Regions from separate parts of the Pectobacterium parmentieri genome, predicted to be linked through region 3. Evidence: predicted binding sites of a transcription regulator. Region 3 holds the regulator's gene; each other region holds the start of a gene.
What was found. Region 3 encodes PhoB, which activates phosphate uptake and scavenging genes when phosphate is short. Its sites were predicted from a motif close to CTGTCATAAAACTGNCNNAT; they were not measured.
Positions count from the first base shown of each region.

Region 1: a site for PhoB is predicted at 8,948-8,967, ahead of A8F97_RS13740 (esterase-like activity of phytase family protein). Genes of this name have one in related genera too.
Region 2: a site for PhoB is predicted at 6,424-6,443, ahead of pitA (inorganic phosphate transporter PitA). Genes of this name have one in related genera too.

Region 1 is NZ_CP015749.1:3,017,513-3,028,021, reverse strand. Features, by position in the region: gene A8F97_RS13770 (LysR family transcriptional regulator) at 74-973, shown strand; gene manD (D-mannonate dehydratase ManD) at 1,145-2,359, shown strand; gene A8F97_RS13760 (Zn-dependent oxidoreductase) at 2,389-3,411, shown strand; gene A8F97_RS13755 (MFS transporter) at 3,746-5,119, shown strand; gene A8F97_RS13750 (mannitol dehydrogenase family protein) at 5,222-6,688, shown strand; gene A8F97_RS13745 (GntR family transcriptional regulator) at 6,779-7,465, shown strand; gene A8F97_RS13740 (esterase-like activity of phytase family protein) at 7,527-8,888, opposite strand; gene A8F97_RS13735 (multidrug efflux MFS transporter) at 9,032-10,225, opposite strand.
Region 2 is NZ_CP015749.1:4,195,397-4,205,905, forward strand. Features, by position in the region: gene ligB (NAD-dependent DNA ligase LigB) at 1-250, shown strand, start outside; gene eptB (kdo(2)-lipid A phosphoethanolamine 7''-transferase) at 505-2,184, shown strand; tRNA gene A8F97_RS19020 (tRNA-Pro) at 2,316-2,392, shown strand; gene A8F97_RS19025 (Ail/Lom family outer membrane beta-barrel protein) at 2,758-3,306, shown strand; gene A8F97_RS19030 (EAL domain-containing protein) at 3,350-4,954, opposite strand; gene A8F97_RS19035 (BaiN/RdsA family NAD(P)/FAD-dependent oxidoreductase) at 5,047-6,246, opposite strand; gene pitA (inorganic phosphate transporter PitA) at 6,515-8,020, shown strand; gene uspB (universal stress protein UspB) at 8,112-8,447, opposite strand; gene uspA (universal stress protein UspA) at 9,003-9,440, shown strand; gene gdhA (NADP-specific glutamate dehydrogenase) at 9,733-10,509, shown strand, end outside.
Region 3 is NZ_CP015749.1:508,570-519,078, forward strand. Features, by position in the region: gene A8F97_RS02135 (SbcC/MukB-like Walker B domain-containing protein) at 1-277, opposite strand, end outside; gene sbcD (exonuclease subunit SbcD) at 274-1,500, opposite strand; gene phoB (phosphate response regulator transcription factor PhoB) at 1,795-2,484, shown strand; gene phoR (phosphate regulon sensor histidine kinase PhoR) at 2,512-3,834, shown strand; gene A8F97_RS02155 (PstS family phosphate ABC transporter substrate-binding protein) at 3,850-4,788, shown strand; gene A8F97_RS02160 (cobalamin-independent methionine synthase II family protein) at 5,031-6,137, shown strand; gene brnQ (branched-chain amino acid transport system II carrier protein) at 6,616-7,935, shown strand; gene proY (proline-specific permease ProY) at 8,068-9,444, shown strand; gene A8F97_RS02175 (mechanosensitive ion channel family protein) at 9,677-10,509, opposite strand, start outside.

The sequences.
Region 1 (10,509 bases), 2.5 Mb from region 3:
GATTATTTACAATTCCTTATAATTGCTATTGTGGCTAATTATAAACGAGACAGTTAATGCGTAATATAAAACAATGTTCAGCATAAAGCGTGTGATTTATTATCAGGAACTCATCCGGGTCGGGAGTTTCACCAAGGCGGCAAAGGCGCTGAATATTTCTCAGGCTTTTTTGTCACAGGAGATCGCACGCCTGGAGAGTGAAACGGAAAGAAAGCTGATCAACAGAACCACCCGACAGTTTTCTCTGACGCCATTTGGGAAGATCTTTGCTGACAAAATTCAGGGGATGATTAAAGAACACTATGAGTTGGAGCAGTTTGTCAGTAGCTATGAGGAAAGCTCGGATGGTGCGTTACTGGTTGGTGTGATCCCGATTTTTAATCGTCTGGCGCACTACAATGTGTTTAACCTATTTCAGAAAGCCTACCCCAATATAGATATCTCTTTCATCGATGGCGTAAGCACCGATTTACTGGAAAGGGTACGCAATGGTGATATCCACCTGTCTTTTTCGACGCCTTTTGATGAGTACCTAAGCGATCCTTTATTTCACCACACCATTTGCCAGATTGATGACATGGTGGCGGTTATGGCGACGTCGCATCCTCTGGCATCGAAGAGCACGCTAAGCCTGCCGCAACTGGTAAAAGAAAAGCTGATCGTGCCGCAGAAAGGAACGGGGGAGCATGCCGCCGTTTCTGAGTCTTTCACCAGACAGGGCATCAACCCCAGTTATTTCCGCGAATGCAGCAACATGGACATCATTATGGATCTGGTGATGAACCTGTCCGGCGTGGTCTTCCTCTGTTCGTCTGTCGCCAAAAGCCTGACGGCTTACGACGTCGCCGTGATCCCGCTAGAAGAGCAGTTGAAAAGAACCTTCGCTATTAGTTACCTGAAGCGCAGCGTGAATATTCCCATGGTGCGTCTGTTTCTGAATTTTCTGCAAGATTACCGCGAGCCCGATCGGTAGCGCATTTTACTCCCCCCTGACTCATTCAAGTTCCTCTTCCCCACCATTCACGGGTTTTAGATAAATATTGCAAATGTGAATAAATGTGAGGCAATTCAAATTATCGCTATTAATATACTTGTATGGTAGTCAGCATTAACGAATGGCTATATGCACAGAAGGATAAGTAACGTGAAGATTGTCAGCGCTGAAGTGTTTGTCACCTGCCCGGGGCGGAACTTCGTCACCCTGAAGATTACGACAGATAGCGGATTAACCGGTCTTGGTGATGCGACGCTCAACGGGCGTGAACTGCCGGTCGCCTCTTACCTCAAGGATCATGTGTGCCCGCAGCTTATCGGCCGTGACGCACACCAGATTGAAGACATTTGGCAGTATTTCTACAAAGGCGCGTACTGGCGTCGTGGGCCAGTAACCATGTCTGCGATTTCGGCCGTCGATACTGCACTGTGGGACATTAAGGCTAAAGCTGCGAATATGCCGCTTTACCAACTGCTGGGCGGTGCGTCGCGCACGGGGGTGATGGTGTATTGCCACACGACGGGCCACTCGATTGATGAAGTGCTGGATGATTACGCCAAGCATCGCGATCAGGGCTATAAAGCGATTCGCGTGCAGTGTGGCGTGCCGGGCATGAAAACCACCTACGGCATGGCGAAAGGCAAAGGGCTGGCCTATGAGCCCGCGACGAAAGGCAACTGGCCGGAAGAGCAACTGTGGTCCACGGAAAAATACCTCGATTTCACGCCGAAGCTGTTTGAAGCGGTACGCGATAAGTTTGGTTTCAACGAACATTTGTTGCACGACATGCACCACCGTCTGACGCCGATTGAAGCGGCGCGCTTTGGCAAAAGCGTTGAAGATTATCGTCTATTCTGGATGGAAGACCCGACACCTGCGGAAAATCAGGAGTGCTTCCGTCTAATTCGTCAGCACACCGTCACGCCGATTGCAGTCGGTGAAGTCTTTAACAGCATTTGGGATTGCAAACAACTGATTGAAGAGCAGCTCATTGACTACATCCGTACCACGATTACCCACGCGGGTGGGATTACTGGTATGCGTCGCATCGCCGACTTTGCATCGCTCTATCAGGTGCGCACCGGTTCGCATGGGCCGTCGGATTTGTCGCCTGTCTGCATGGCGGCGGCGCTACATTTTGATCTCTGGGTGCCAAACTTCGGTGTGCAGGAATACATGGGCTATTCGGAGCAAATGCTGGAAGTGTTCCCACATAGCTGGACATTCGATAACGGCTATATGCACCCAGGCGAAAAACCGGGATTAGGCATTGAGTTCGATGAAAAGCTGGCGGCCAAATATCCCTATGACCCTGCGTACCTGCCGGTCGCCCGTCTGGAAGATGGCACGTTGTGGAACTGGTAAGAGTGGAATAGGTAATCAGAGGCCAAAACATGAAAAGCATTGTAATACAGCAGCCGAATACGCTGGTGATTGAAGAACGCCCGATTCCGCAACCAGCGGCAGGCGAAGTTCGGGTGAAGGTAAAGCTGGCGGGCATCTGTGGTTCGGACAGCCACATCTATCGCGGACATAACCCCTTTGCCAAGTACCCGCGTGTGATTGGACATGAATTCTTTGGTGTGATTGAAGCCGTTGGTGACGGCGTGGAGGGATCCCGACTGGGCGAGCGCGTCTCAGTCGATCCGGTGGTGAGCTGCGGCCACTGCTACCCGTGTTCAATCGGCAAGCCGAACGTCTGTACCTCGCTGGTGGTGCTGGGCGTACATCGTGACGGCGGGTTCAGCGAGTACGCTGCCGTACCGGCGAAGAATGCACACGCCATTCCTGATGAAATCCCCGATGAGTTCGCCGTGATGGTGGAGCCTTTCACGATATCCGCCAACGTGACTGCACAGGTGAAACCGACAGAGCAGGATGTCGCCCTGATTTACGGCGCGGGGCCGATGGGGTTGACCTCGGTTCAGGCACTGAAAGGCGTGTTCAACGTGAAGGAAGTGATCGTCGTGGATCGCATTCCTGAACGTCTGGAGATGGCATTGCGCAGCGGGGCAGACAGAGTCATCAACAACGCATCGCTGTCATTAAAAGAGGAACTGGAAGCGCTGAATATCAAGCCTACGCTGATTATTGACGCCGCCTGCCATCCGTCTATTTTGCAGGAGGCGATTACGATTGCCTCTCCGGCGGCGCGTATCGCCATCATGGGCTTTTCCAGCGAACCTTGTCAGGTCAGCCAGCAGGGAATCACCAGCAAAGAGCTCTCTATTTTCTCATCACGCTTGAATGCTAATAAATTCCCTATCGTGATTGAGTGGCTGAAAGAGAAACGTATCAACCCGGCAAAATTGATTACCCACCGGTTTGATTATCAGCAGGTCACTCAGGCGATTGAGGTCTTTGAAAAAGATCAAAAACGCTGCTGCAAAGTATTACTGACCTTTAATGAAATATAACGGGCTATTGGCAATAGGGTCTATATAAAAGGGAAACACACTATCGATTACAGAAAATTATAATTATTCCTTTTAATTAATTATTTCTCTCTTAATCACTCCAGGCCATAAAAACGGGCTGGAGTGGATTGCGACACCATGATGAACGGTAATTTCATTTACTGTTATTTATCCCCTAAATAATTCGAGTTGCATGACAGAATGTTAGCATTTTGAACAACGCTGGCGTTGGCCCGCTAGGGCGAGGCTTAGAGATAAGCCGAGTATTACCAATGCACATGTAGCTTGAAGTATGACGGATATACCATAATTAAAAAACGTCGAGAGTATATATATGAATAAGCATAAGATAGCATCTGGACAAGGTAAACCTGCAAGAAGTACCTCTGACTTAATTAAAGCGGCGGTGTCCGGTTGGCTGGGCACCGCATTGGAATTCATGGATTTCCAACTGTATTCGCTCGGAGCGGCATTAGTCTTCCATGAAATATTCTTCCCTGAGCAATCGGCGGCAATGGCGTTGATTCTGGCAATGGGCACCTATGGTGCAGGCTATATTGCGCGTATTGTCGGTGCCTTTATTTTTGGCCGTATGGGTGATTCCATCGGTAGAAAGAAAGTGCTCTTTATTACCATCACCATGATGGGGATCTGTACTACCTTAATCGGCGTCCTACCGACCTATGCACAGATTGGTATTTTCGCGCCGATCTTGCTGGTGACCTTGCGTATTGTGCAGGGACTGGGGGCGGGCGCAGAAATTTCCGGTGCAGGCACCATGCTGGCTGAATACGCGCCAAAAGGGAAACGCGGGATTATTTCCTCACTGGTTGCGATGGGAACTAACTGCGGCACGCTTAGCGCCACGGCTATCTGGGCCGTTATGTTTTTCACCCTTGAAAGAGAAGAGTTACTGGCGTGGGGCTGGCGTGTCCCGTTCCTGGCCAGCGTAGTCGTGATGATATTTGCGATCTGGCTGCGTATGAACCTGAAAGAAAGCCCGGTCTTTGAGAAAGTCAGTAATGATGTTTCCGGGACTGAAGAACCGTCCTCTGCTCTGGTCGTTGAACAAAGCGAGCAAAAATCCGTATTGTCGATGTTCAAAGGCAAAGCGTTTTGGCTGGCCGTCGGGTTGCGTTTCGGTCAGGCAGGGAATTCAGGATTAATCCAGACCTTCCTTGCTGGATATTTGGTTCAAACGCTGTTGTTCGAGAAGTATATTCCGACAGATGCGCTGATGATCAGTTCTATTATCGGTTTCATCACTATTCCATTCTTAGGATGGCTCTCAGATAAGATCGGTCGTCGCGTGCCTTATATTATTCTGAATATTTCGGCGATATTGTTAGCCTACCCAATGCTCTCTCTTATCGTTGATAAAGAGAATAGCGTGAATGTCATTATCGTCAGCATTATCATTATTCATAACTTCGCGGTGCTGGGACTCTTTGCGCTGGAAAATATCACCCTGGCGGAAATGTTCGGCGGACGTAGCCGGTTTACGCAAATGGCGATTGCTAAAGAAACCGGTGGTTTGGTTGCCGTTGGTTTTGGTCCGGTATTAGCCGGTATTTTCTGCAACATGACTGGTTCCTGGTGGCCGATTGTCGTGATGTTGATTGTCTATTCACTGATTGGTCTATTCGCGGCTATCAGCATGCCGGAAGTCAAAGATCGCGATTTAGATGAATTAGACGACGCTGCATAACGTTCAGCTTGCCATTATTCGAGTTGCAGATAAGTCGATCTTTCTGCAACTCGAATTATTTAGAGTGTTGCCATATTTTTGAATCAACTATCAGGGATAACGATGAGTATTAATAAGTTTTCTACTCTTAAACCGCAGGTTGTGGTGCCACGTTACGACCGACGCCTGCTAAAAACACGTATTGCGCATATTGGCTTTGGCGCATTTCACCGGGCGCATCAGGCGGTCTGCGCCGATAAGCTGGCGGCTGAGCAGGGTAGCGACTGGGGCTATTGTGAAATTAACCTGATTGGCGGCGAGCAGCAAATTGAAGCCATTCGCCAGCAGGATTTGCTGTGGTCGGTTTCCGAAATGGCGGACAGCGGCTGGAATAGCCGGGTCATCGGCGTGGCAACCCACGCGCTGCATGCTGAAGTCGAAGGCATAGAGGCGGTGCTGGAAGCGTTAAGCGCGCCGGATATCGCCATCGTGTCGATTACTGTCACGGAGAAAGGCTATTGCCACCATCCCGCTACCGGGCAGTTAAATAGTGAACATCCGCTGATTTGCCACGATCTGGGGTTACCCGCAGAACCACGCTCCCTGCCCGGTGTGATTCTGGCTGCCATCAAACGCAGACGGGAACGCCAGCTACCGGCATTCAGCGTGATGTCCTGCGACAATATGCCGGAAAACGGGCACGTCACGCGCAACGTGATCGTGCAACTGGCCGAGTTGCAGGATAGCGAACTGGCGCGCTGGATTGAGCAGCACGTCACCTTTCCCTCCACCATGGTGGACCGCATTGTCCCCGCCATTACCGAAGAAACGCTGGAAACGATCCAAGGACAACTGGGCGTTGCCGATCCGGCTGGGGTCGCCTGTGAGCCGTTCTTCCAGTGGGTGATTGAGGATAACTTTGTTAACGGTCGCCCCGCATGGGAAAACGCAGGTGCGGAGTTGGTACAGGACGTGCTGCCGTTTGAGGAAATGAAGTTGCGCATGCTCAACGGCAGCCACTCGTTTCTCGCGTATCTCGGCTATCTCGCTGGCTATCAACACATCAGCGAGTGCATGCAGGACAGCGCGCTGGTCGCGGCGGCACATCATCTGATGCTGCATGAACAGGCTCCGACGCTGCGTACACAGGAGGTCGATCTCGCCGCCTATGCGGATGCGCTGCTGGATCGCTATCGCAACCGGGCGCTAAAACACCGTACCTGGCAGATTGCGATGGACGGTTCGCAAAAGCTGCCGCAGCGGATGCTGGATTCGATCCGCTGGCATTTGGCACAGGGTAGCCGTTTTGATGCGCTAGCGCTCGGTGTTGCGGGGTGGATGCGCTATGTCGGCGGTGTCGATGAGCAGGGTAAACCGATTGAAATCAGCGATCCGCTGAAAGAGGTGATCGCTGAAACGGTGCAAAACAGTATGGACGGAGAAAGCCGAGTCGCGGCGTTACTGACGTTGACGGCGATTTTTGGTGAAGATTTACCGAAGAATCCTGCCTTTGTAGACGCTGTGACGCAGCACTATTTATCGCTGTTAGCTAAAGGCGTGAAGGAGACGTTGCAAGCGACTGACTGGTAGAGTGAAAAGCGCAGCGGGTTCGGTAACAATGACACTCGCTGCGCTAAGCGTGTATCATAAGCGGTAAATTTCTTGGCTAAACACAGTGGCATGGATACGTCTTTTCAAATCAACAACAACGAACCAGTAAACCAGCAAATATATCGCGTACTGCGTAAAGACATTGTGGAATGCAATATTCCGCCGGGTAAGTTACTGTCTGAAAAAGAAATATCTGTGCGCTTCGATGTTTCCCGCCAGCCGGTCAGAGAGGCCTTTATCAAGCTGGCCGAAGCTGGATTGGTGCAGATCATGCCGCAGCGCGGCACGTTTGTGATGAAGATCTCCGAGCAGCGCGTAGCGGATGCTCGCTTTATCCGCCAGGCGCTGGAATGTGCCATTGTGCGTCGGGCAGCCGAAATGGTGACGGATGAACAACTACTAACGCTAGAGCACAACTTACGCCGTCAGGAACTGGCCGCGCAAAATGAGCAGGTGCGCGAGTTCCTTAGCCTCGATGACAGCTTCCATCAGCTTCTGACGCAGATTGCCAACTGTCCGCTGGCGTGGGAAACGATCGAATCGATCAAAGCGACAATGGACCGCGTGCGTTTTCTCAGCCTGAGTCAGGTATCTCCCCCGTCAAGCCTGATCCAACAGCACTACCTGATTTTTAGCGCCCTGAAAGCGCGCGATCCCGATGCGGCGGAAAAAGCGATCCGTGAGCATTTACAGGAAATGATCTATTCGATCACGCCGATTGCGAAGCAGAATAGTGACTGGTTTGAGCACGTCTGAGTTGTGCTGAGTCATGGCCTCCACCTTGGGTGCGATCCTCCGGTGGAAGCCATGCTAGCAGTTATTTCAGCGGCTGTGCCAATGTAATCAACCACAGTTCGTTGTCGGCTTCTGGCTTCTGCAATGGTTTGATTTCTAACGTCGTCTCGACCGCCTTGCCATCTCGCGTGAGTTTGCCGTCGGCTGTCGCCTGATAGTCATCCGCCTTATCTTTTGCCTTCGCGGGAGAGTGCAGCACGGATTGCAGGCCAAAATCGTTATCATTGATGACGGCCAGCGTTTGTTTATCGACTAGCGCAAGACCTTCCACTTTCTCTTGCTGCCAGCCAAGCTTACGCAGGTTAACCAACTCCTGCTTGTGCGCCAGCGTAATGCCACGTTTTTCCAACTGAGCGGGATCGTCAAATTCTGGCGATTTACCCTCGGCATCGAACGGCGTCAGGTCGCTCGCCTTACTGAGATCGACCAGATAGATGCGGTTCTGCATCTGTTTATCTTTATCCATGCCTTGCTCAACCAGCAGAATGCGCCGATTATCCAGTGCGACGATGTCGCCTATCTTGGCATCTTTCGCTTTCTTATAGCTGTCGATGTTGATGGGATAACCCAGCATACGACTGGTTTGCGTTTCCGGGTTAAACATCACCAGACGCGTAAACTGTGCTTTGTTTTTGGTTTTACCGTCGATATCCAACGTACTTTGTACGGCCATGACGATCGTGCCGTCGGGCAGGCGAGTCAGGCCTTCAAAACCGCGATTCGGCTGACGCCATTTGATGATATTTGGTAATCCGCTGGCAACGGAGTGTTCATTACCCGTAGGCGTCGGCCCGAATTTTTGCAGGATTTTCCCGCCGGCATCAATATGGATCAGGAAAGGGCCGTATTCGTCACACAGCCAGAAACCGCCTTTGCCATCCGGCGTGATCCCTTCGGTGTCCAGTCCACGTTGGCTGGTGCTGAGCGGTTGTAGCGCGTCGTTCAGCGCTACTTCGTTGGTCGTGCCGATAAAATCCGTAGGCAGGGGCAGGCCAGTGATATTGCCCTCGGCATCGTGCAGCGATCGAGGATTAATGGCTTCGGCTGCTTTCGCGCTAACTCGAATATCCATAATTAGCGGTGCAAAGTCAGGGCTAGCGAAGATCTTGGCCTCTTTTCCGTCAGATAGCGGTGCATCGGCATTTGGGCCGCGATCGGTGACGGTGGTGAACATCAGGTCATCACCCTGTTTGCCCGTGAAATAGAGGCCAGAGCCAATACCAACCGGCAGACCATTGGGGAAGTTTTTGGCGAATTTTCCCTGATACGGAACATGATCGCCAGCCGGGAAGGTAACGATATAGCGCGTTACGCTTTCTCCTTCAGCTTGAGCGCTGAATGGCAGAAATCCGGCAACCAGCAATGCTAACAACGTGTGTTTCATGGGATGCTCTTTTGATATGAGCCGATTTGACAGAAGTATCGTCGGAGCATAAATAATAGATATGTCAGTTCTGTGATCGCATCCCTGATTTTGAAAGGAAAGATGCGATTTTCATGACATATCGTTGCTTCGGGAGGCGGTAGTTATCCTTTTCCGCGCGGTTTCCTGAAGACGAAAAAGAGTTGCAGCGTGTTGCATAGCACCAGAAAAGCGGTGACGACGAATACCCAACGGAATCCCATCAGGGCGGATACGCCTGAGCCCATCAGCGGCCCCAGCACGTTGCCCAAATACATAAATGACTGGTTATAGCCAAAGATACGGCCTGTTACCTGCTGGCTGCTGTATTTGACTAATAGCGCCTGCACGGTTGGCATCAGTGCGCCATCGGCAAAGCCCAGCATGAAGCGCAGAATGCCAAGCTGTGTCGGACTCTGTACCATTGCCATAACCAAGAATAGCAGCACGCTGATCGCCAATGCGGCGATCAGGACGCGATGTGCGCCGATTCGGTCACCTAAGCGGCCAAGACGCGGTGCCGATAGCAGCGCGGATACGCCGGGAATGGCGGCAATTACGCCGCTGATAAAGGCAATATTGTCCGTACCGGGAGCCAGATCGCGGATGAACAAGGTGAGAATGGGGCTGATGGAGCCGTTTGCCATCTGGATCATCATCGTTGTAATGAACAGGCAGATGATGAGCGTTGGATAAGGCAGCGAAGCAAAAACGGCTTTCCCGCTGAGTCGATTCTCTTTTGTGACCTTCACCACGCTCTCTTTAATCGCGAAAAGCGTAATCAGGAAGCTGGTAAACAGCAGGCCGCCGGTGATGAAAAAGACGATGCGTAGCCCAATATAATCGGCCATAAAGCCGCCGAATAAGGGACCGAGGATGACACCAGCGATCTGCCCGGTTGATAGCATACCCAGCGCCCAACCGCTTTTTTCACGCGGAACCTGCGAGGCGATCAGCGCCATCGCGTTAGGAATGTAGCCGGAGGTCAGCCCCATTAACGAACGCAGGATGAACAACTGCCACACGTTAGTCGCCAACCCTTGCAGCGACATCACGATCGCCATACCGAGTGCGGCGCGCAGCAGCATGAGCTTGCGACCTTTACGGTCGGCGAGGCTTCCCCACAGTGGTGCTACGGCGGCAGAAATGAGAAAAGACGAGCTGAAGATCAAACCAGACCACAGGCTCAGCGATTCGTGTGAATTAACACCGAGCTGCTCAATGTACAGCGGCAAGAAGGGCAGTATCTGGCTCATGGCCAACCCGGTGAAAAAGCATCCCAGCCAGGCAGAGAAGAGGTTAAGTTTCCAGGTTTCCATGTGGACGGAAAGGGCCTTCATCAGCGAATAACCAATAGCGAAATCGTGGTGACCGTGCGTGAAAAATGGGCTAACGGACAGTAAATAGCGCTCAATTAATAACGAGATGTGACTAAAATTTCGTCTTTCATCATGAGCATAGCATAGCCCGTAGCGTATTGGTCACTGAGAGTAATGATTCGCAACAAAAGAAAATCAGCATGGTAGGGAGTTGAGACGGGTAAATTTAATTTTGTGATTCATGTCACAAAAAATGTGCTTTTGCTAAGCAGGCGTTGTAGAAT
Region 2 (10,509 bases), 1.3 Mb from region 3:
GAGCTTGCAGTCGACACGGCAGGTGCCACTATCTCGTTGGTTACTTGCATTAGGTATTCCTGTTCCCCGCTCAGCGCGTAGCGCATTGGATCATGCGGATTGGCTGGCATTACAGCAACGGACGGCGCAGCAGTGGCGACAGTTTTCGGGCATTGGAGAGCGGCGTGCAGAAGAAATTATGGCGTTCCTGAACCATCCCATCGTCGTGGAGTTTATTGCCCGATTAGAGCGCGAGGGGATACATCGATAAACGATGGTGATTTCTCAGAAAACGTTGGAACTGCACTTTTTATTTTTTGCATGGACTTATTCACATAAAAGGACAATCTTTTCCTGTTTCCTTCACTTAATTATAAGTAAAATTTACTAATTAACGGTCTAAGTCTATTTGCTGTTTTGCGATATAAAAAATTGAGCGTCTGATTATTTCTGTTGAACTCAGACATAGGGATGTTGTCGTATAGCTTCAGATAATAAGAAAGGTTTGTTGGAGCACTTGTCATAATGAAGTTTGTAGCATCTTTTTCGCAACCCAAGTTATCGTTTGTCCTGGCAGTTTATATTGGTCTTTTTCTCAATATATCAGTGTATTATCGTCGTTTTGATTATTTTTCACTCTCTGCTGGTAGCCAAATTCCAACGTTTATTCCCGCTCTTGTTGAATTGACCGCAAGTATCTTATTCACCTTTTTCCTGATGAGAATTATTTCACTTGGGGGACGCCGTTTTTATCGGATTGTCGCTTCTCTTTTGGTGTTGATTTCCGTTTCTGCTAGTTATTACATGACGTTTTTTAATGTCGTGATTGGCTATGGCATTATTGCTGCGGTCATGACCACCGATATTGATCTTTCTAAAGAAGTTATTGGTTTTCGTTTTTTCCTGTGGATGTTAGTGGTGAGTGCGCTGCCATTATTTTTGATCTGGAAAAACTCGCTACGTCATACATTGATCGAACAGCTTAAATCGCCTGGGAAGCGTTTGATGCCTCTTTTGGTTCTTGCCGCTGTCGTTGCGCTCGTTTGGATGCCGCTTCGCTATATGGACAAGGTTCAGTCGATATCTGAACGAGAATCCAATGTAGATTTACCCAGCTATGGCGGTGTTGTGGCTCACTCGTATCTGCCTTCTAACTGGTTATCCGCATTAGGGTTATTTGCGTACACCAAGTATGACGAGAGCCAGGATTCCTCTAACCTTTTCGATCCCGCTCATCATTTTACCTATGTTCCGCCGAAAGGCATTGATGATACCTACGTGGTCTTCATTATTGGTGAAACAACCCGTTGGGATCATATGGGGCTGTTAGGTTACGAGCGAGACACGACGCCGAAGTTATCAAAAGAAAAAAATCTGGTCGCATTCCGTGGCCAATCGTGTGATACCTCAACCAAACTTTCCATGCGCTGTATGTTTGTGCGAGAAGGTGGTACGGAAGACAACCCGCAGAGAACCCTGAAAGAACAGAATGTCTTTGCTGTAATGAAAGGGCTGGGCTTTACCTCCGAACTGTTTGCGATGCAAAGTGAGGTGTGGTTTTACAATAGCATTGAGGCGAACAACTATTCTTTCCGCGAGATGATTGCGTCAGAGAAGCACAATGACGGCAAATCAGTGCAGGATATGTTGCTGGTTGATGAGGTCAAGGAATCGCTTGAACGCTATCCTCAAGGTAAGCATCTGATTGTGCTGCATACTAAAGGCTCTCACTACCTGTATTCCATGCGATATCCCCGCAGTTATGCGCGTTATCAGCCGGAGTGTATGGGCGTTGATGCCTCCTGTTCGCGTGAGCAATTGATTAATGCTTTTGATAACAGCGTGCTCTATACCGATAGCTTTATTGATAGCGTGATCGATCAGGTTCGGGACAAGAAAGCGATCGTGTTTTATGCCTCCGATCATGGTGAGTCCATCGATGATAACTACCATTTGCACGGCACGCCGCGTCAGATGGCTCCGCCTGAACAGTTCCGCTCGCCGATGATGGTGTGGACATCAGATAAATTTCTGGCTGATGCTGATAATTTACATGCGTTTGAGCAGTTGAAAGCTCAGCAACTCGTTGGCAAAGTACATCGCCATGAAGAGTTGTTTGACACGATCCTTGGATGTTTGGGATACACATCGCCTGACGGCGGCATTAACCCTAAAAACAACTGGTGTCAGAGACCTGTTGATTGACATGAATCACGGACAAGGACGTCGGTTTCAGGCTGTAAAGACAAGGGATGGATACTTTAACGGCAGCCGGAATCCTTTTGTGAAAAAGGGATTGACGCTTCAATGAGGTAGCAGTAATATGCGCCCGCATTCGGCGAGTAGCGCAGCTTGGTAGCGCAACTGGTTTGGGACCAGTGGGTCGGAGGTTCGAATCCTCTCTCGCCGACCACTTTATTTCCTCTTAGAACACTCTTCTGTTTTTCGCGTATTCCAGTACTTCTTAATTTCACCTTGTTTTTTTAAAGCGTTTTTTGCGAATTTTATTTGGCGTCGAATATTGCTTTATCCCCCCTTTTTTAGTTCAGAATATTCCCAAAAATAAAGCAGGGAAGTGTGCGTTAATCCTCCTGAATAATCTCTATCTTTTTGTTTATTAATGATTAAAATGAAATTTATTCTACGTGTTTAAAAATAACACAGACTTTACCTCGCCGTATTTAAATGTAAGTTTATGTGCGGTCAACATTCCGCGAGAGTTATATATTCGCTTTGTTGAAACTGTCTTTTTATTCAAACACGGAAGATGTTTCGATCATGAAAAAAACAACACTGCTGCTTTCCACTCTGATTGCTTGTGCCATGGGAATGTCTGCTGCTCAGGCGACACAAACGGTGTCATTGGGTTACGCTCAGGCGAAAGTTGAGGATTTTAAAGATCTGAAAGGAGTTACGGCCAAATACCATTATCAGGGTGATTCCGCACTGGGTATTATTGGTTCTTTTACCTATTTAAGCGGTAAAAAAGATTATAATCAGCGAGCTATTGGATTCAGCTCACACGAGAGCGACGATGTTAAATATTACTCTCTAATGGCAGGGCCTTCCTATCAACTTAACGATATTGTTAGTGTTTATGGTCTTGCTGGTTTAGGTCATGCTAAGGTGGACAATTCGCGTCACTATACATCCTCTAGTGTGTCAGGAAGCGAAAGTTATAGTGAGAGTAAAACCAAATTTGCTTACGGTGCCGGTATTCAAATTACGCCAGCAGCAAACTGGGCGATTGATATTGGCTACGAAGGCACGAAAATCTATGAAGCTCGTGTAAACGGCTTTAATATTGGCGTCGGCTATCGTTTCTGATTTGTCTGATATAGAAAACCGGTGGACAAACTTCTGCCGGTTATTACTGCTTTTCCCTTTCTTCTTTTTTGTTCATAAAGCTCTCTATCGATTTATTACTATGATAGTGCAGCCATACTAGTAACGATTCATTGTTCATCGGCTTCGCATAAAGAAATCCCTGTATATATTTGACGCCGTGCTGTTGTAAATACATGAGTTGTTGCGTGGTTTCCACGCCTTCTGCTATCGATTGAAGTTTGATGCGATGACTCAAATTAATAATGGCATCAAGAATGGGGGCTTCTTCATCCGGTGATGAAATCGCACTGACGAATCCCTGATCGATTTTCAGGCAGTCCAGTGGGAAATTTTGCAAATAAGAGAGTGAACAATGGCCAGTACCGAAGTCATCGATGGCGATCAGAAAGCCATCTTCACGTAGCTGGTGCAGGCGCTGTATGATTTCAGGACCGTTGCTGATGAGGTTACGTTCTGTCAGCTCCAGCGTAATATTTAATGAATGGGAGGCGACTTTTTCTGCGAAGCGGTGTACGTCTGAAACGAAACTTGGATGATGCAGATGCTCGGCTGCAACGTTGAGGCTCAGATGAAATCCGTTTTTTACCTGCCAACTGGCGATATCGACTGCGACCAGATCAAATAAATGCCGGGTGATGGGAATAATCATACTTTCTGCTTCGGCGGCAGAGATAAATATATCAGGCCTGATCCACTGTCCATTGCTGCGTCGCCAGCGCAGTAAGGTTTCAACGCCGGTGCAAGATTGTGATTCTGCATCATAAATGGGCTGGTAGTATACGGAAAACTCGCCGTTAGCAATGCCTTTACGGAGCTCGTCGCGGAATAATAATTTACGTTTTTGCCAGTACCATACCGTCGCAAGGAAGAGCAGGGAGAGAATCATTGCCAGCGGCAAGAATGTGAAGAATGCCTGCTTCCAGTTTGCTATAGATTGAGAGGTTGGTGCCGTAACTGTGAGGGTTATCGGGAAATCGCTCGATTTTATTTCAAGCGTTGAGGTAGAAAATAAGCCAGAGCGGCGCGTAATTGTCGGGCCAATTTGAATGGGGTGACCGTTGCCCGCCTTCAGGGCGAGTTGATAGCCGCGGGTTTGACTAATCGCAATCATAAGATCAATCAGGTATTGCGCATCAACCATAGTATAAGCGCCGTAACCCGTGAGGGGCATCTGGACGAAGATTATCGCTGGGCGTGCTCTTACGCTGCCTGAGCCTGCAACTGACAGGCTCCAACGTTCAGAATAGGTGTCCGGTAATGGCTGCTGAATGACGCGGCTTATTGGTGTCAATGCGTTGCCAAACGTTGAAGAGCAGTAGACGCGGGTATTATGGATAACACCGATCGCACGAAAGTAAGGAAAAATGGAGCCGAGGCGTTGCAGTTCATTGCTTATGGTGTCACAGGGTTGACCATGAAAGTACTGAAGGCGATCCACCATCTTCCATGCCTGTATAGAAATGTTCTCAGCATGATTCATTGCGATTTGCGCAGTGGCTTCCAAATCGCGTTTTACCATTAACCTAGACTCTACAAACGTGAACAGTAATCCCAGCAGCAGTGGCAGCATGCCTGCAACCAGTAACTGCAACATATTGATTTTACGGTCACTAAGTCTGGGGCTCATTCGCATCTCCTTTCTGGCAGCAGAGGCCTATGTAGAGACGTCCTTTTCTCCATTAGCTAAAGGAGAGCGCTGAATAGAGGTTATTATAGTGCCTATTTGCTGAAAGGTAGCGCTTGCGCACAGGCCCATGCTGAACTCCATGCCCATTGGAAATTATAGCCGCCGAGCCAGCCGGTTACATCGACCACTTCACCGATGAAATACAGCCCTGGCACCGAATTAGCCCCCATGGTTTTGGAAGACAGCGCGCGGGTGTCAACGCCGCCGATGGTCACTTCGGCTGTGCGATAACCTTCTGTACCGTTTGGCTGTACGCGCCACTGTTGCAGGCTTTGTTCAATTTGTTGCTGCTGTGCGCTGTTGAGCTGTTTCAATGTGATGTCCGGCAGTTGCCCTAACGCTTGCAAGCATTCGATCAGCCGTTTAGGCAGCCACTGTGCCAGCGTGTTTTTCAGACTTTGGTTTGGGTGAACGTTGCGTTCATCATCGATAAGCTGGGTGAGATCGCGATCGGGCAGCAGATTAATGGTGACAAATTCACCGGCCTGCCAGTAGCTGGAGATCTGCAAAATAGCGGGGCCAGAGAGCCCGCGGTGCGTGAACAGGATGTTTTCACGGAACGTCACGCCATTTTCTGCGGTGATGATGGTAGGTACGGAAACGCCGGAAAGCGTTTGCAATTGTTCAAGAAGCGGCTTGTGCAGCGTAAAAGGCACCAGCGCAGCGCGCGTTGGGAGCACGTTAATACCGAACTGTGCGGCGAGCTGGTAGCCGAACGGCGTTGCGCCCAAGCCGGGCATCGACAGGCCGCCGCAGGCAACGACCAGCGATGCGCTTTGGAATGATGTACCTGTGCTCAGGTGGATGGTGAACCGATCGTCTGATTTCTCCACCGAGGTGACTTCACTGCGCAGACGGAGAGTGACGTTAGCCTGCTCGCACTCTGTTACCAGCATATCCACGATTTGCTGTGCGGAATCATCGCAGAATAGCTGGCCGAGCGTTTTTTCGTGGTAAGCGATGCGGTGGCTGTTGACTAGGCTAATGAAATCCCATTGGGTATAGCGAGCCAGTGCCGATTTACAAAAGTGAGGATTGTGGGACAGATACGCGGCCGGTTCTGCATACATATTGGTAAAGTTGCAGCGTCCGCCGCCGGACATCAGTATTTTCCGCCCCGCCTTCTTACCGTTATCGAGCAGTAGAACACGCAGCCCGCGCTGTCCTGCCTGTGCGGCACAAAACATGCCTGCTGCACCGGCACCGATGATGACAACGTCAAACTGTTCCACAATGCATTTCTCCGATGAGTGATTGATTGCCGCAGGCAAATGAGCCATTGGGGCGGCAAATTGTAGTGTTGGTTTTTGTTCGATACCAGCGTAACAATTTGCATGTTTTGGTAAAAATATATAATTAATTGATTTATATTGATTAAGTGGTTTTCTTGTCGATACCCGTCACATTTTAAGTCAAAAAAATGTCATATTTTCCTTTTCCCCACCCCTGCTTGTCGCCGATAATGCGCCGCGTTCATGACCACTAAATGGCCTAACGTTTATGCTACATTTATTTGCCGGGCTCGATTACTACACCGGCCTGATGTTGATATTGGCTTTGTTGTTTGTACTGATGTACGAAGCCATTAACGGTTTTCACGATACTGCGAATGCCGTTGCCACTGTTATTTATACCCGAGCCATGCGTGCAGAGTTTGCCGTTGTTATGGCCGGCGTCTTTAATTTCTTCGGTGTACTGCTGGGCGGCCTGAGCGTGGCCTATGCGATTGTTCACCTTCTCCCCACGGATTTATTGCTGAACGTGAGTTCGGCGCATGGTCTGGCGATGGTCTTTTCGATGCTGCTGGCCGCTATTATCTGGAACCTGGGTACCTGGTATTTTGGTATTCCTGCCTCCAGCTCCCACACGCTGATTGGCTCCATTATTGGTATTGGTTTGACCAACGCGCTGCTGACGAATAGCTCCGTCGTGGATGCGTTGAATGTGCCGAAAATGATCAGCATTTTCTTGTCGCTGCTGTTATCGCCGATTGTGGGGATGGTGCTTGCGGGCCTGCTGCTGCTGGTATTGCGTCGGTTCTGGAACAACAGTAAAAAACGCAAACGCGTGCATCTGACGCCCGTCGATCGCGAAAAGCAGGACGGTAAACGTAAGCCGCCGTTTTGGACGCGTACCGCGCTGATTCTATCGGCGATTGGGGTGAGCTTCTCTCACGGTGCAAACGACGGCCAGAAAGGTATCGGCTTGATTATGCTGGTGCTGATTGGTGTTGCGCCGGCCGGGTTTATTGTCAACATGAACGCGTCTGGCTATGACATCAGCCGGACCCGTGATGCTGTTGTGAATTTACAGGAATACTACAAGCAGCACGGCGACGCGTTGACGCATGTCATCGACCTGTCTCCGCCAGTGATCCCTACGCCAGAAAACACGATTCCCGGCAACGGTCAGAAAGAGTTCCACTGTGACAGTTCACGCGTGATGATTGCGATTGAGCGCACACAGGGCTTGCTGAATAACCTGAAAAGTTACGACCAGTTGAACCCTGACGATCGTAGCAGAGTGCGTCGCTTGCTGATGTGCATCTCGGACACGATGGATCGGGTGGTCAAGCTGCCAGAAACGTCGGGCGAAGATAAACGCTACCTGAGCAACCTGCGTAAAGACATGCTGCAGACGGTTGAATATGCGCCTCTTTGGATCATCGTTGCTGTCGCACTGGCGCTGTCCTTGGGCACCATGGTGGGTTGGAAACGCGTTGCTGTCACCATCGGTGAGAAGATTGGCAAGAAAGGCATGACCTACGCACAGGGCGTTTCGGCGCAGGTGACGGCGGCCTTGTCGATTGGCGTTGCCAGCTACACCGGTATGCCGGTTTCCACCACGCACGTATTATCCTCGGCGGTTGCCGGGACGATGATTGCGGACGGTGGGGGCGTACAGGGAAAAACAATAAGAAGCATTCTGCTGGCCTGGGTATTGACGCTGCCTGTCTCAATGCTGATGTCTGGGGCATTGTACTGGTTGGCTCTGAAGCTGATTTGATTTTGGTGACCGGCTAATCATAAAAAAGGCGATTCTGTGGGGAATCGCCTTTTTACTTTTTATCGACGTTCATTGCGTAAGTACCCGCGTATTAATACCACATCATCATGGCAATCAGGCTAGTGACGATGAGGCCACACAAAGCGGTCGTGAGCAGAAATTGCCCTCGTACCCGCTCACAGCGGCGAATAAATTCAGGGTCGTGATGATCAAGATAACGTTGTGCGTAGATGTATCCTACCAGCCGAATTTGCTTGCTTGGCTGCCCGTGCGATGTGAAAAAACCTCCTCCGTCAACGTATTGGTAAAGCAGTGGATCACAGTCACGCAAAATCAGCAGTAACACGCGTAATGAAGAGTAATACCTCGCCATATTGATGATGCAGACGATACATAAAGCCCAGAAAAGCGCAAATGTACTAATCATGCTTCCCTCCCGGTCGTTCTATTCGTCAGAGGTGGTGGCGATACCTTCCCGTTTCCACCTGTGGTCGATGACAAGCGTAGCTATTTATCCGTGAGGCTTATCTACGACGTTTTTCTATGATGTTTTTCTACGACGAATAGTTATGCCACGCGCTTGCGCACGATTTTATTGTCATTTGGGTTAGCCAACAGCATCACGGCTAGCCCCCTTCTCAATCTCCATCCCAGAGCGCAGTGGATAGTCTCACTACCTCCTACTTGTAGTGTAGAAGAAGAATGTTCGTTTGTGCCAGAGAGGCAGGCACAATCGGCATGAAGGATGATTTTTGACGAGAGAATGCGTTTTCTGAAAGGAGAAGCTACGCGATTTAACTGTGAAAAGGAGCGGTTTCTACTACACTTATCAATAGAATTAACAGATTTGAAAACGGGTTGTGATCGACTGAACAGTCCGATGGCGCCGACGAATGTTATTCTGTAATCCGCCGTTAAGTATCAGATTGGCAGGAGAAATAGCTGCTAACCCTTAATTAGTCTTTACGGAAGGAGTCTCATTATGGCTTACAAACACATCCTTATTGCTGTTGACCTTTCTCCAGAAAGCAAAGTGTTAGTGGAAAAAGCGGTATCAATGGCAAGACCGTACAATGCAAAAGTCTCGTTAATCCACGTCGATGTGAATTACTCCGATCTTTACACGGGGCTTATTGACGTCAATTTGGGTGACATGCAACAGCGTATCTCCGAAGAAACCCAGAATGCGTTGACTGAACTGTCCCAAAATGCGGGCTATCCTATCAGTGAAACGCTGAGCGGCAGCGGAGATTTAGGGCAGGTTCTGGTGGATGCGATCAAGAAATATGATGCCGATCTCGTGCTGTGCGGGCACCATCAGGACTTCTGGAGCAAACTGATGTCTTCTGCACGTCAACTGATTAATACCGTCCATGTCGACATGCTCATCGTGCCGTTGCGTGATGAGGAAGACGAATAAAAATTAGCTTTTTTTGCATTTTTTTTCAATGGCGAAAGGCACGGCTTCTTAGCTGTGCCTTTTGTTATATAACAAAAACTTATGTCTAATTTCCTTCCCAAAACATCCGAAAAACCCTTCCTATCTCATTGGATTGTAACGTTTATCTGAAAAGAAAACGCTTGCTTAAATATCCATCGCCAGTGTTATAGTCCAGAGGACACAACATCATTTTCACCGATCCCACAAGCTTCTGCGTGTCTAAAAATTAAAGAAGCAGAAGGGAACTTATTCGTTCAATCAGGAGCTGTTCATGGCACAAATCGTATCTCTGGCAAGTTTTCTTGATACTGTTCAACAACGCGATCCGCATCAGCCTGAATTTCTACAGGCCGTTAATGAAGTGCTTTCCACGCTGTGGCCTTTTCTGGAGCAGAACCCTCACTATGCGGATTACAGCCTGCTGGAACGATTGGTTGAACCGGAACGTGTGATTCAGTTTCGCGTGGCGTGGACGGATGACAAAGGTCAGGTACAGGTAAACCGAGCCTGGCGCGTCCAGTTCAGCTCGGCGATCGGCCCGTACAAAGGCGGCATGCGCTTCCACCCATCCGTTAACCTGTCGATTCTAAAATTCCTTGGATTCGAGCAAACGTTCAAGAATGCGCTGACGACGCTGCCAATGGGCGGCGGCAAAGGGGGATCGGACTTTAACCCGAAAGGGAAAAGTCAGGGTGAAGTCATGCGTTTCTGTCAGGCGCTGATGACTGAGCTGTACCGTCATTTGGGCGCGGATACGGATGTGCCAGCGGGTGACATCGGCGTGGGTGGTCGCGAAGTTGGTTTCATGACCGGCATGATGAAGAAGCTGACCAACAACACCGCCTGCGTCTTTACTGGCAAAGGGCTGTCTTTCGGCGGCAGTCTGATCCGCCCTGAAGCGACGGGCTACGGCTTGGTTTACTTCACGGAAGCGATGCTGAAACGCCACGGTCTGGGCTTCGAAGGTATGCGCGTTGCGGTATCTGGTTCCGGTAATGTGGCGCAGTACGCGATTGAAAAAGCGATGGAGTTGGGGGCTCGCGTGGTC
Region 3 (10,509 bases):
GGTATCCCACGCCTTTCACCTCAAATTCTACCTCGGCGAGACATTCTGCCGTGTCGCGGGTCATCAGATCATTTTGGCTGGCGGAAAGCAGACCCAAGCGAGGTGTTTCATGGTACAGCGCCAGACAGATGGCATCCAACAGCGTGGTTTTTCCTGCGCCGGTTGGGCCGGTAATGGCAAACAAGCCGTTGCTGGAAAATGGCTCTTTTGTGAAGTCGATCTTCCATTCGCCTTTCAGCGCGTTGAGATTCTTTAAGCGCAGACTGAGAATTTTCATTTGGCAGGTTCGCTATTTTCTAGTTCATTAATAACCTGATTAAACAGCGTGCGAACGCGCTGTTGGCGACCGTTTTCCATGTCTTTTTCCGTTGCCAGACGACGTTCAAAAACGTCATGTACGCTCAATTCGTTCAGCGTTTCCTTGTCCTGCCGGGTAATAGCCTGCAAACGCTGTTCGCGCGTGCGGCGTAGCAGGAGTACCTCAACGTGCAGGTGTTCTGTCATCGCCTGAATGCGTTTTTGCATGTCGCTCAGATAATCCTGCGTGTTGAGCTCGATATCCAACCACACGGGTTTATCGCCCTGATAGTTCTGGAAGGTGGCCAGTTGCTGTTCAATATCGCTCAGGCTGCCTTTAATCAACTGCATCGGTTGAGTCACGGGAATAGGCAGCGTGTCTATCTTCGGCGGTGCATCGGGTATAAAGCTGACCAGACAAACGGATTTTTCGCTGCCGAGTTCATCAAAACTCAGTGGGATTGGGGAGCCGCTATAGCGAATGTGATCACTTTTAGTCACGCGCTGCGGGCGGTGAATATGCCCCAAAGCGATATAATCCGCAGGCGGGAAAGCCTGAGCAGGGAAAGCATCGAGGGTGCCAATATAGATATCGCGCACGGATTCCGAGGCGGTTACGCCAATCGTCGTCAGATGCCCGGTTGCAATAATCGGTAGCGGCAGACCAAGCTCGTCTCGCTTCTGGCAAGCCAGTTGATAACACTGCTGATAATGCGCGGTAATCGCTTCCTGTAGTGCTAGCTGTTTTTCATCACCGGATTGTCCGGCTTTGCTGGTTAGCACATCACGTGGGCGCAAATAGGGAATGGCGCAGAGCAGGGCGCCGGGCTGCTGCTGGCGGTTTTCCAGCAGAAGCACTTGCTGGGCTGGATCGTCGCTGGCGCAGGCAATCACCCGCGTGTTCAGACAGGCCAGCAAATCTCGCGACTCGTTCAGCGTGGCGACAGAGTCGTGGTTGCCGCCAAGAATGATGAGCTGGCAGCCTGTGTGCTGTAGTTCTACTACAAAGCTATAATACATTTCACGCGCATAGCTGGGGGGCGAGCCGTTATCGAAGATATCGCCAGCTACGATAATGGCATCGACGTGATGTTGCTCTACCTGAATGATCAACCAGTGAAGAAACGCCTGATGTTCAGCGGCGCGACTTTTGGTATAAAAATATTGCCCTAAATGCCAATCGGCGGTGTGGATAATGCGCATCGTGTTCTCTCGATCTTCATGCCGCGTGGCGTTGGATGACGTTATCATTATCCATTATGTGGCACGGTGCATCGTTGCTATGGTGTTTTGTCATCGTAATGCCATGATTATATATAGCAGGGATGATGGCTGTCGCGCTGGGATCGCGAGTTTGGAAAGCGGTTCGAAAAATCGGATGTACGCACTGTAACATCGTGCGATGAGGGCGGTTTGTTTTTCATAAATCTGTCATAAAACTGACGCATAATGCTTTTCGCCTGCTAACAGCGACGATGATTAACGACAGGATTAACAATGGCAAAACGCATATTAGTCGTGGAAGATGAAGCACCAATTCGTGAAATGGTTTGCTTTGTACTGGAACAAAATGGGTATCAACCAGTGGAAGCCGAAGATTATGACAGTGCGGTAACGCAATTGTCGGAACCGTTCCCAGAGCTGGTGTTATTGGACTGGATGCTGCCAGGAGGATCGGGCCTGCAATTCATCAAGCATATGAAGCGCGAGGCGCTGACGCGTGATATTCCGGTAATGATGTTGACCGCGCGTGGCGAAGAAGAAGACCGCGTGCGCGGGCTTGAAGTGGGAGCGGATGATTACATTACCAAGCCGTTTTCACCTAAGGAGCTGGTGGCGCGAATTAAAGCTGTGATGCGCCGAATTTCACCGATGGCAGTGGAAGAAGTGATTGAAATGCGTGGTCTGAGTCTCGATCCTTCCTCTCATCGCGTGACAACTGAAGAGCACGCGCTGGATATGGGGCCGACGGAATTTAAACTGCTGCATTTCTTTATGACACATCCTGAACGTGTTTATAGCCGGGAACAGTTGCTGAATCACGTGTGGGGCACTAACGTTTATGTTGAGGATCGTACTGTCGACGTCCATATTCGTCGCCTGCGTAAAGCGCTGGAAACCAGCGGACATGACAAAATGGTGCAAACCGTTCGGGGAACGGGCTACCGTTTTTCAACGCGTTACTGAGGTGATCGTAACCGGAGAAACACTAACGTGCTAGAACGTTTATCCTGGAAAAGGCTGGCATTGGAGCTGGCTTTTTTTTGTTTGCCTGCTTTATTGCTGGGGCTGATTTTTGGCTATCTGCCCTGGTTTTTGCTGGTCGCCGTATTAGGCTTACTCTGCTGGAATTTTTATAACCAGCTTAAACTTTCTTATTGGCTGTGGGTTGACCGCAGCATGACGCCACCGCCCGGTCGCTGGAGCTGGGAGCCGCTGTTTTACGGGCTCTATCAGATGCAGTTGCGTAATCGACGCCGACGCCGGGAGCTGGCGCTCCTGATCAAACGGTTTCGCAGCGGTGCTGAATCCTTGCCGGATGCGGTGGTGATCACCACAGAAGAGGGAACGATCTTCTGGTGTAATCACCTGGCGCAGCACCTGCTTAATTTCCGTTGGCCGGAGGATAACGGTCAGAATATCCTCAACTTATTGCGCTATCCTGAATTCACTAATTACATGAAAGGGCAAGACTTTAGCCGTCCTCTCACGTTGCAGTTGAATAATTCTCACCATGTTGAATTCCGCGTGATGCCGTATTCCGAAGGGCAACTGCTGATGGTGGTGCGTGATATTACGCAAATGCACCAGCTCGAAGGCGCGAGACGTAACTTTTTTGCCAATGTGAGCCATGAGTTGCGTACCCCGTTGACGGTGTTGCAGGGCTATCTGGAAATGATGCAGGAAGAAACGCTGGATGCGGCGCTACGCGGGAAGGCGTTGAATACCATGCAGGAACAGACCCGGCGCATGGACGGGTTGGTCAAACAGTTGCTTACCCTGTCCCGGATTGAAGCGGCGACGGCAATCGATTTGAATGAAAAAGTCGATATTCCGTTGATGCTACGCGTATTGCAGCGTGAAGCGCAGACCTTGAGCCAGGGGCGTCATGAGATCGTCTTTCGTGTGAATGAAAACCTCCGGGTGTTTGGTAACGAAGAACAACTGCGCAGCGCGGTATCCAATCTGGTGTATAACGCGGTCAACCATACGCCAGAGGGAACGCGTATCGAGGTCTGTTGGCAGAAGATCCCACAGGGGGCGCAATTTCAGGTCAGCGATAACGGGCCGGGGATTGCAGCCGAGCACTTGCCACGCCTGACTGAACGTTTTTATCGCGTGGATAAGGCGCGTTCGCGACAGACGGGAGGCAGCGGGCTGGGGCTGGCGATAGTTAAGCACGCGCTCAGCCATCATGATTCCCGCTTGGAGATCATGAGTGAGGACGGTCTGGGATCGCGTTTTGTCTTTACGTTGCCAAATCGGTTGATTGTCCCTACCTCTCTGGCTGAAAATATGGCGAAACCTTCGGCCTGACGGAAAACGTTATTTATGATATCCGCCATACATATTGCGGGCGCTTTTTTACTGCTGCTTAGTGCGTTTTGCTCCGCGCAGCCTCGTCAGATGCTGGCAGGTAACCTCTCCAGCGCGGGGTCGGATACGCTGGCTAACCTGATGGCCTTTTGGGCGGCGGATTTCAGCCAGCATTATCCGAACGTGAATTTACAGATTCAGGCTGCCGGTTCATCGTCTGCGCCGACGTCTCTGGCGTCGGGTGCCGCGCAACTTGGGCCGATGAGCAGGGCAATGAAGGCCAGCGAAATTGAGGCGTTTGTTCAGCACTACGGTTACCCACCGCTGGCGGTGCCGGTGGCGATGGATGCGCTCGTCGTGTTGGTAAATCAGGATAACCCTCTGTCTGGGCTGAACGTGTCACAGTTGGACGCCATTTTTTCGATTACGCAACGCTGTGGTAACCACCAGCCGATAAAACAGTGGGGTGACCTCGGCTTACGCGGTAGTTGGGAGAAACGGACGTTACTGCGCTATGGGCGGAACTCTGCTTCGGGAACCTATGGGTTCTTTAAACAAAAAGCACTATGCCGCGGTGACTTCCTTCCTCAAGTTAATGAATTACCCGGTTCGGCATCCGTTGTGCAGGCGGTTGCAGCATCAACGGATGCGATTGGTTATGCCAGCGTGGGCTTTCGTACCAGCGGTGTGAAGATGTTGCCGTTAGCCGCACAAGGCACCGACTACATTTCCCCCTCGACTGAAAATATCCGCAGCGGTTTATATCCCTACACTCGTTATCTCTACATCTATGTCAACAAAGCGCCCGGACAACCGCTGGAAGCGCTGACGGCGGCATTTTTGGCACGCGTGCTGTCCGAAACGGGACAATCGCTGGTGAATCAAGATGGCTATCTGCCGCTGCCGGAAGCAACGCGTCGTCAGGCGCGCCAGCAGATTGGTCTGCCTGAATAACTTTTCTTCTTATCATGGATTTGCGCTATTTTCACGGAACATGAATTTTTTTCACGTGCCGTGAAAATTCTTCTATTGCCCTGCGATTCGCCACGTGACACGATATTGTTAAATTTGGACGTCCAGATGGCTAAATAAGATTAAATGTAACTATCCCTCTGGGCAAATATTTCACATTGAAACTATCTGCCAGTACGCTTCTTTCCTGAAGGCGAGTGCTGGCAACATGTCAGGAGCGACAGATGGCGAACACTTTATCCCCTTTCCGTGCCGATATCGTCGGCAGTTTTTTACGTCCAGCAGCGATTAAGCAAGCACGCCTTCAGCATCAGGCGGGTGAGATTGATGATGCGGCGCTGCGTAACGTTGAAGATCGTGAGATTCTGCGGGTGGTAGAAAAGCAGCGTGAAGCTGGCTTGCAGATAGTGACGGATGGTGAGTTACGTCGTTCTTGGTGGCACTTTGACTTCTTTGCTGATTTGCACGGCGTAGAGCGCTATGAAGCCGACCACGGTATTCAATTCAACGGCATTCAGACCAAATCCCATGCGATTCGTGTCGTGGATAAAGTGAGTTTTAACCCTCAGCACCCGATGCTCGACCATTTTCGCTACCTGAACAGCATTTCTGGCGATGCCGTCGCTAAAATGACGATTCCTAGCCCTAGCGTGATGCATTTTCGCGGTGGACGAAAAGCGATTGATGCGAAGGTTTACCCCGATCTGGCCGACTACTTCGACGATTTGGCGCAAACCTGGCGCGATGCGATCCACGCATTTTATGACGCAGGCTGCCGCTTCCTGCAATTGGATGACACTGTGTGGGCCTACCTGTGCTCTGACGATCAAAAACGTCAGATCCGTGAGCGTGGCGAAGATCCAGACCAACTGGCTCGAACCTATGCTGATGTCCTGAACAAAGCCTTGGCTGATAAACCAGCCGATCTGGTTATCGGTTTACACGTTTGTCGTGGTAATTTCCGCTCGACCTGGATTTCTGAAGGCGGGTATGAGCCTGTTGCAGAAATTCTGTTTGGTGAAGTGAATGTCGATGCATTCTTCCTGGAATACGATACCGAGCGTGCGGGTGGCTTTGAGCCGCTGCGTTTTGTGAAGCCGGGCCATCAGCAGGTTGTGTTGGGTCTGATCACCACGAAGAACGGTGAGTTGGAAGAGGCTGAAGTGGTGCAGGCTCGTATCGCGGAGGCGGCAAAGTATGTCGATCTCAGCCAGATTTGCCTGAGCCCGCAGTGTGGTTTTGCGTCAACGGAAGAGGGCAATAGCCTGACGGAAGAGCAACAATGGAATAAGTTGAAGCTTGTCGTGGATATTGCTAATCGCGTGTGGTGACACCGATGAAGTAACCTTATTTTTATAATGGAATATACAGAGGCTGGATCATACGATCCGGCCTTTTTTGTGGCTGTTATCCCGCTCTTCGTCCGCGATGTTGTTGTGCAATATGTTTTTTTTATGATCAAACAACGCATTTTATGTCGGTTTTTATCAGTTTTATTGCAATGAAATATCGATAAATGCGCAAATCATGTGTTATGCAAATCATGATAAACCAATTTATATTCTTATTTTTTAGTGTAAGTAGGCTAGATACTCTGGTTTTTAGATCTCCACTTGTCTTTTTACGCTATAAACGGTTTACTTAGCACCCAATATGGCTGTGCAAAAAATAACTCCTCTATACTCGTCATACTTCACATCGCCGGAGTGTTGGCATCATGCTTCGGGCCATCCGTTTGCGAACGGCTTCTGACGGCGATAAACGACACGATTTTTTTTATCGATTTGATACAGGCAACACGACATAACTATGAGCCATCGTTTAACTTCCAAAGATATTGTGGCATTAGGTTTTATGACCTTTGCTTTATTCGTGGGGGCAGGAAATATCATTTTCCCGCCTATGGTGGGATTGCAGGCAGGAGAGCACGTTTGGACTGCGGCAATCGGCTTCCTGCTGACGGCGGTTGGCCTACCTGTGCTGACCGTCATCGCGCTTGCTCGGGTTGGTGGCGGCGTCGATGCGTTAAGCTCGCCGATTGGTAAAAAGGCCGGTGTGGTCTTGGCTACCGTGTGCTACCTGGCTGTTGGGCCACTGTTCGCGACGCCGCGTACGGCAACCGTTTCGTTTGAAGTCGGTTTGGCGCCTTTGGTTGGTAATGGCGCGTCCCCTCTGCTGATTTATAGCCTGATTTATTTTGCTATCGTCATCGCGATTTCTCTGTATCCGGGCAAACTGCTGGATACGGTCGGCCATGTGCTGGCGCCGTTGAAGATCATTGCTCTGGCAGTATTGGGTATTGCCGCAGTGCTGTGGCCTGCGGGGACACCGATCCCTGCGACAGAAGCGTATGAGCATCTGCCGTTCTCCAATGGCTTTGTTAACGGCTATCTGACGATGGATACGCTGGGCGCGATGGTCTTTGGTATCGTAATTGTCAATGCGGCACGCTCACGTGGGGTGACAAGCTCAGTGCTGCTGACGCGTTACACCGTATGGGCTGGGTTAATCGCGGGCATCGGCCTGACGTTGGTCTATTTGAGCCTGTTCCAGCTTGGTTCTGTCAGTGGTGAACTGGTGCCGCAGGCACTGAATGGGGCAGAGATTCTCCATGCTTATGTGCAACACACGTTCGGTAACATGGGAAGCAGCTTCCTGGCGTTGTTAATCTTTATCGCGTGTCTGGTGACGGCGGTGGGTTTAACCTGTGCATGTGCTGAATTCTTTGCGCAATATCTGCCGTTGTCCTATCGCACGTTGGTATTTGTGCTGGGAACGTTCTCGATGGTGGTGTCCAATCTTGGCTTGAGCCACCTGATTCAACTTTCTATTCCAGTGCTGACAGCGATTTATCCGCCTTGTATCATTCTGGTTTTACTGAGCTTTACGCTCCGTTGGTGGAATAGCGCTTCACGTATTGTGGCACCCGTCATGTTAGTCAGCCTGTTATTTGGCATGATTGATGGTATAAAATCATCGGCTTTCAAGTCGCTGTTGCCAGAGTGGAGCCTCAATTTGCCACTGAGTGAGCAAGGATTGGCCTGGTTGCCACCGTCGCTGCTGGTTTTACTGATTGCAGTGATTTACGACAGACTGTGTGGTCGTCAGGAAGTTACGGTACATCAATAATATCGTTCATACCTGATAGCGCTGGGGATATCTTACTGCTCCAGCACTGCGTTAGGTTTCTGCACCACAGGTATTTGCCTGTGGTTTTTCTTTTTGTAATGTTTTTCTCTTATAAGACAGGGTTGCTTATCAATGGAACAACCATCTTCCAAGCTCAAGCGTGGGTTAAGCACGCGGCATATCCGCTTTATCGCCCTTGGCTCGGCGATCGGAACCGGTCTGTTTTATGGTTCTGCTAGTGCGATCCAAATGGCGGGTCCCAGCGTGTTGCTGGCTTACCTGATTGGTGGGATTGTGGCGTATATCATCATGCGCGCACTGGGTGAAATGTCGGTGCATAACCCGCAGTCCAGCTCGTTTTCTCGCTATGCGCAAGATTATCTCGGGCCGTTAGCGGGATATATCACTGGCTGGACCTACTGCTTTGAGATGCTGATTGTCGCCATTGCCGATGTGACCGCGTTTGGCATCTACATGGGCGTCTGGTTCCCTGCGGTGCCACACTGGGTGTGGGTCTTGAGCGTGGTGCTCATCATCGGTGCCATCAACCTGATGAATGTGAAGGCCTTTGGCGAACTGGAGTTTTGGCTCTCTTTCTTCAAAGTTGCCACTATTATCATCATGATCGTTGCCGGGATCGGCATCATTATCTGGGGCATTGGCAACGGTGGCGAACCCACCGGTATCCACAATCTATGGAGCAATGGCGGGTTCTTCAGTAACGGTGTGATGGGGATGATCCTATCGTTACAACTGGTGATGTTTGCCTATGGTGGGGTGGAGATCATTGGAATCACTGCCGGTGAGGCCAAAGACCCGCATAAATCCATCCCTCGCGCAATTAACTCTGTACCGTGGCGTATTCTGGTGTTCTATGTTGGTACGCTATTCGTCATTATGTCCATTTACCCGTGGAATCAGGTAGGCACCAACGGTAGCCCGTTTGTGCTGACGTTCCAGCATATGGGCATTACGGCAGCGGCGGGTATTCTGAATTTTGTCGTGATTACTGCATCGCTGTCGGCGATTAACAGTGACGTGTTCGGCGTAGGCCGTATGCTGCATGGGATGGCGGAACAGGGACATGCACCGAAAGTGTTTAGCCGCATTTCCAAACGTGGTATTCCGTGGGTAACGGTGGTCGTGATGATGATGGCACTGCTGGTAGCGGTGTACCTGAATTACATTATGCCCGGCAAAGTGTTCCTGGTGATTGCTTCATTGGCCACCTTTGCGACAGTGTGGGTGTGGATCATGATTTTGTTCTCTCAGATCGCTTTCCGCCGCCGTCTAAGTGCTGATGAAGTGAAGGCGTTGGCATTCCCGCTGCGTGGGGGGATCGCGACCTCTGTATTTGGTATCGTCTTCTTATTCTTTATCATCGGATTAATTGGCTACTTCCCGGATACCCGTATATCGCTGTATGTCGGTATTATCTGGATTTTGGTGCTTTTAGTGGGCTATGTTTGGAAGAAAAAGCGTCAGAACGCGGTGGCTGCACAGAATTAAGCGAGTTGCTTGTTATTGGAAGAAGCGCTCAGACTGTACGTTGACTAACCTATTTTCCGAACGAGAACGGGAGTAACGGAATAGAAGAGTAAAGCGTTTGCGCCATGGATGGCGCAATCCGAGCGTACAGGGATGTATTTACAGCGTCTTTACGATCTATCCGTTATTCCCGCGTTACTGGCTTTGTGAGCAACCTCAACGTTCCCATTGTAGCGTTTTTTTGTGCCTATTTTCACGCTTCCGGCGTAGTCATCTGCTGCGCCATCATTCGCATATCGTGACCGGTTGGCGTCTGATGAATGCGGAGATCGAACTCAGGCAGAATCGCAAAGATATGGTCGAAAATATCAGATTGAATGCTTTCGTAATCGACCCAAGCGGTGGTGTTGGTAAACGCGTAAATCTCTAATGGCACTCCTTCTGACGTTGGCGCAAGCTGGCGTACCATCAGCGTCATCCCTTTATGAATTCCCGGATGGGTGCGCAAATAAACCTGAAGGTAGGCGCGGAACGTGCCCAAATTCGTCAGACGACGGCCGTTCAGCGGTGATGTCAGGTCGGCGTCGGACTGTGCGTTGTGTTGCTCCAACTCGCTCTTCTTGTTCTGAATATACGCTGACAGTAGCTTGCTACGCAGCAAGCGCGCCTGTTCATCTTCCGTCATAAAATGCACGCTGGTGGTATCGATATTGATACTGCGCTTGATGCGGCGTCCTCCTGATTCCGACATCGACCGCCAGTTCTTGAAGGAGTCGGACACCAGCGAATAGGTGGGAATGGTGGTGACGGTATTGTCCCAGTTTTTCACTTTTACCGTCGTCAGCCCGATGTCGATGACGGCTCCGTCAGCGCCGTATTTCGGCATTTCGAGCCAGTCTCCCAGTGTTAACATGTCGTTGGCGGAAAGCTGGATGCCGGCGACGAGCCCCATAATTGGATCTTTGAACACCAACATCAGCACGGCGGCCATTGCGCCCAAGCCACTAATCAGAATCAGCGGCGATTTCCCGATGAGCAGCGACACGACCATGATGCTGATGACAACGGTGGCGATCAGTTTCAGGC